Regions from separate parts of the Edwardsiella piscicida genome, predicted to be linked through region 1. Evidence: predicted binding sites of a transcription regulator. Region 1 holds the regulator's gene; the other holds the start of a gene.
The links. The regulator LexA, encoded in region 1, represses DNA repair genes until DNA is damaged. The targets are predictions, from matches to a motif close to TNCTGTATGTACATACAGNA.
Positions count from the first base shown of each region.

Region 2: the regulator LexA is predicted to act here: its motif matches at 860-879, upstream of uvrA (excinuclease ABC subunit UvrA).

Region 1 covers NZ_CP090968.1:258,657-260,859, forward strand. The annotation lists gene dpiA (two-component response regulator DpiA) at 1-576, shown strand, start outside; gene lexA (transcriptional repressor LexA) at 697-1,305, shown strand; gene dinF (MATE family efflux transporter DinF) at 1,461-2,203, shown strand, end outside.
Region 2 covers NZ_CP090968.1:3,355,657-3,357,859, reverse strand. The annotation lists gene uvrA (excinuclease ABC subunit UvrA) at 1-787, opposite strand, end outside; gene L1P05_RS15230 (single-stranded DNA-binding protein) at 1,015-1,575, shown strand; gene L1P05_RS15225 (hypothetical protein) at 1,704-2,033, shown strand; gene L1P05_RS15220 (sigma-54 interaction domain-containing protein) at 2,071-2,203, opposite strand, start outside.

The DNA.
Region 1 (2,203 bases):
CTGGCTCAGGCCCGGGCGATGATTAAAAGTTTTCACCCGGATTTGGTGCTGTTGGATAACTATTTACCGGATGGCGTCGGGGTGCATCTGCTGCATGAGCTGACCCAGCAGCGCTATCCGGGCGGGGTGGTGCTGACCACCGCCGCCAGCGACATGGACACCGTCTCCGAGGCGGTACGCAGCGGCGCCTTCGACTACCTGATCAAACCCATCGCCTACGAGCGCCTGGGGCAGACGCTGGAGCGCTATCAGCAGCGCAACAGCATGCTCAGCGGGCATCAGAATGCTAGCCAGCGTCAGATAGACAGCATGTATAACGCCTATGCGCGCGGCGACAGCAAAGAGGATCTGCCGGTCGGCATCGATGCCCTGACGCTGGAGAAGGTGCAGGGGTTGTTTGTGGACGATACGGTACGCCATACCGCCGAAAGCGTGGCGCAGAGCCTGATGCTGAGCCGTACGACGGCGCGGCGCTACCTGGAGTTCTGTGCGGCGCGTCAGCAGATTGTGGCGGAAATCGTCTATGGCAAGGTGGGCCGTCCGCAGCGTATTTACCGAGCGCAGGGGAAAAGCTGAGCGCCGTCTGGCGGCGGCGGAAAGCACGCCGGGGCCGGCGTTTTGTGTATTTCGCGGTTTTAAATTATCCGCTACCTGTATATACTCACAGCAAAACTGTATAAACGAACAGGGGGCGGAATGAAAGCACTTACGGCCAGGCAGCAGCAGGTCTACGATCTGATTCGCGATCATATCGAACAAACCGGCATGCCGCCGACGCGTGCCGAGATTGCCCAGCGCCTCGGTTTCCGTTCACCCAACGCCGCCGAGGAGCACCTGAAGGCGCTGCAGCGCAAAGGGGTGATCGAGATTGTCTCCGGCGCGTCGCGCGGTATCCGCCTGCTGATGGAAGATGAGACGGGGCTGCCGCTGATTGGCCAGGTGGCCGCCGGCGAGCCGCTGTTGGCGCAGCAGCATATCGAAGGATTTTACCAGGTCGACCCGTCGCTGTTTAAGCCCAGCGCCGACTTCCTGCTGCGGGTCAACGGCATGTCGATGCGCGATATCGGTATCCTGGACGGCGACCTGCTGGCGGTGCACAAGACCCAGGATGTCCGCAACGGTCAGGTGGTCGTCGCGCGCATTGAGGATGAGGTGACCGTTAAGCGCCTTAAAAAACAAGGGAATATGGTGCAGCTGCTGCCGGAAAATAGCGACTTCCAGCCTATCGTCGTCGATCTGCGCGAGCAGAACTTCACCATTGAGGGGCTGGCCGTCGGCGTGATCCGCAACGGCGACTGGATCTAGGCTGTACCCCGCCCCGGAGCGTAGCGCCTCTGCGCCTCCAGGCCAGCGCGTTACCCCGGCCCCCACCCCGCGATCCTTCGGCTCGCGGGGTCTTTTTTTTTGCGGCGTCAGCGCGCCGCGCCGGCGCGATCCGGCCCAACGATGAGAGCGATGTGATGCGAGGCTTTTTCCAGGAAGACAAGGCGCTGTGGCGCCTGGCGCTGCCGATGATTCTGTCGAATGTCTCCGTTCCCCTGCTGGGTATCGTCGACACGGCGGTGATCGGCCATTTGGACTCGCCGGTTTATCTGGGCGGCGTGGCGGTGGGCAGCATGGCCACCACCTTTTTGTTTATGCTGCTGCTATTTTTGCGCATGAGCACCACCGGGCTGTGTGCCCAGGCGTTTGGCGCCGCCGATCGCCCGGCGCTGGCGCGGGCGTTGGTGCAGCCGCTGATCATGGCCCTGCTGGCCGGGGTGGGCATCATCCTGCTGCGTCAGCCGCTGAGCGCGCTGATGCTGCAGATCGTCGGCGCCGAGGCCGCGATACAGACGCAGGCGCAGCTGTTTATGCAGATTCGCTGGCTGAGCGCGCCGGCGACCCTGGCCAACCTGGTGATTCTGGGCTGGCTGCTGGGGGTGCAGTACGCCCGGGCGCCGGTGCTGCTGCTGATCGTCGGCAACGCGGTGAATATCGCGCTGGATCTGTGGCTGGTGGTGGGACTGGGCTGGAAGGTGGCCGGTGCCGCCTGGGCGACGGTGATTGCCGACTATGTCACGCTGCTGATGGGGGTCGCGCTGCTGCTGCATGTGATGCGCCTGCGCGGGCTACGTCGGGCGCATTTCCGGCGCGCCTGGCGTGGAAACCTGCGCCGCCTGCTGGCGCTGAACCGCGATATCATGCTGCGCTCCCTGCTGCT
Region 2 (2,203 bases), 660 kb from region 1:
GCTCCCGCATGCTGTAGCCGCACAGCGGGCAGGCGAAGTTGGCGGAAAATAGCATCTCTTCCGCCTGGGGATCGTCCATATCGGCGACCACCGCGCTACCGCCGGAGAGCTCCAGGGTGGTTTCAAACGACTCCGCCAGGCGCTGGGCCATATCGGCCTTCACCCGGAAGCGATCGACGACCACGTCGATGCTGTGTTTTTTCTGCAGCTCCAGCTTCGGCGGATCGGAGAGATCGCACACCTCGCCGTCGATCCGGGCGCGGATGTAGCCCTGCGCCGCTAGATTTTCCAGCGTCTTGCTGTGCTCCCCTTTGCGATCCTTGATGATCGGGGCCAGCAGCATCAGGCGTTTGCCCTCCGGCTGGGCCAGAACGTTGTCCACCATCTGGCTGACGGTCTGCGCCGCCAGCGGCGTGCCGTGCTGTGGACAGCGCGGCTCACCGACGCGGGCGAACAGCAGGCGCAGGTAGTCATGAATTTCAGTGATGGTTCCCACGGTGGATCTTGGATTGTGGGAGGTGGATTTCTGCTCGATGGAGATGGCCGGAGATAGCCCCTCGATATGGTCGACGTCCGGTTTTTCCATCAGCGACAGGAACTGGCGGGCGTAGGCAGAAAGGGATTCGACGTAGCGCCGCTGCCCTTCGGCATACAGGGTATCGAACGCCAGAGAGGATTTGCCGGATCCGGACAGACCGGTGATGACCACCAGTTTGTCGCGGGGGATAATCAGATTGATATTCTTGAGATTATGGGTGCGAGCACCGCGTATTTCTATTTTATCCATTGCCTACTTCCCGGATTAACAGTTACCGATCTCACCGTGCACACGCTGGATCAATGATTATGACATATCCGAAACTGAATGGATATCCAGTATTCGATAACCGATGTGGCGCGCCCTAAACCGGATCTCGAACGCCTGCACAAAACGATGATGAGTGCTCAAGCGTCGCTGGCGTGTTAGAATTTACGGTTTAGACTGAATAAATTTACTTCATCAGGAGAGTCGACATGGCCAGCAGAGGCGTAAATAAAGTGATTCTTATCGGGAATCTGGGTCAGGACCCGGAAGTCCGCTATATGCCGAACGGCGGCGCCGTTGCCAATTTGACGCTGGCAACTTCTGACAGCTGGCGTGACAAGCAGACCGGTGAGCAGAAAGAGCGCACCGAATGGCACCGTGTTGCGCTGTACGGCAAGCTGGCGGAGATCGCCGGTGAGTACCTGCGCAAAGGCTCTCAGGTGTACATCGAAGGTCAGCTGCGTACCCGTAAGTGGCAGGATCAGAGCGGCCAGGATCGCTACACCACGGAAGTCGTGGTCGATATCAGCGGCTCCATGCAGATGCTGGGTGGTCGCCAGGGCGGCGGCGCACCGATGGGCAACCAGGGGCAGCAGGGTGGCTGGGGTCAGCCGCAGCAGCCGCAGCCGTCGCAGGGTGCCGCGTTCAGCGGTGGCCAGTCGGCACCGCGTCAGCAGTCACAGCAGGGCGGCTATTCCGCGCCGGCCCAGCCAGCCGCGCCGCAGAGCAGCGAACCGCCGATGGACTTTGATGACGATATCCCGTTCTGATAACGCGCGGGTATTCCCCCTTAAAGCCCCGCAGCGCGGGGCTTTTTACTATTTTTGCCGCCAGAGAGCGGACACCACCCAGCATAACCGTTCCGTAGAGACGGGCGTCATGGGATAAGGGAGAACATATGGTATTACGACGGCTTTCCTGGATGGTCGGCAGCGGCGCCTGGCTGATGCCCTGGGTACTGCTGCTGTGGCAGTGGCTGGAGACCGGGCAGCATCAGGCGGCGATCTCGCCGCAGGCCTACAGCGGCTGGAAGATGACGGTACTGCTGGCCGATGCCGCCTTCGCCGGCGCGCTCTCGCTGCTGGCGCTGCTGGTCGGCGCCGTCGCGCTGGCGCGAACCCCGCAGGAGGTGCTGCGCCCGCTGCAGCGAATGGCGGAGCTGCTGGTGCTGGCGCTACCGCTGCTGTTTTGCCTGTTTGTCCTTGGGCTGTTCTGGGTGCACGGCTAAGCGGCGGGCGGCCCGGGCAAACGGGCCGCGCGGCGTATCAACCGGCCGTTAGCTCGTACTTCTTTATCTTGCGATAGAGGGTGGCAATGCCGATGCCCAGCTCCTCCGCCGCCTGCTTCTTGTTGCTGTAGCGCGCCAGCGCCTCGCGGATCATCTGTTTTTCCATCTCC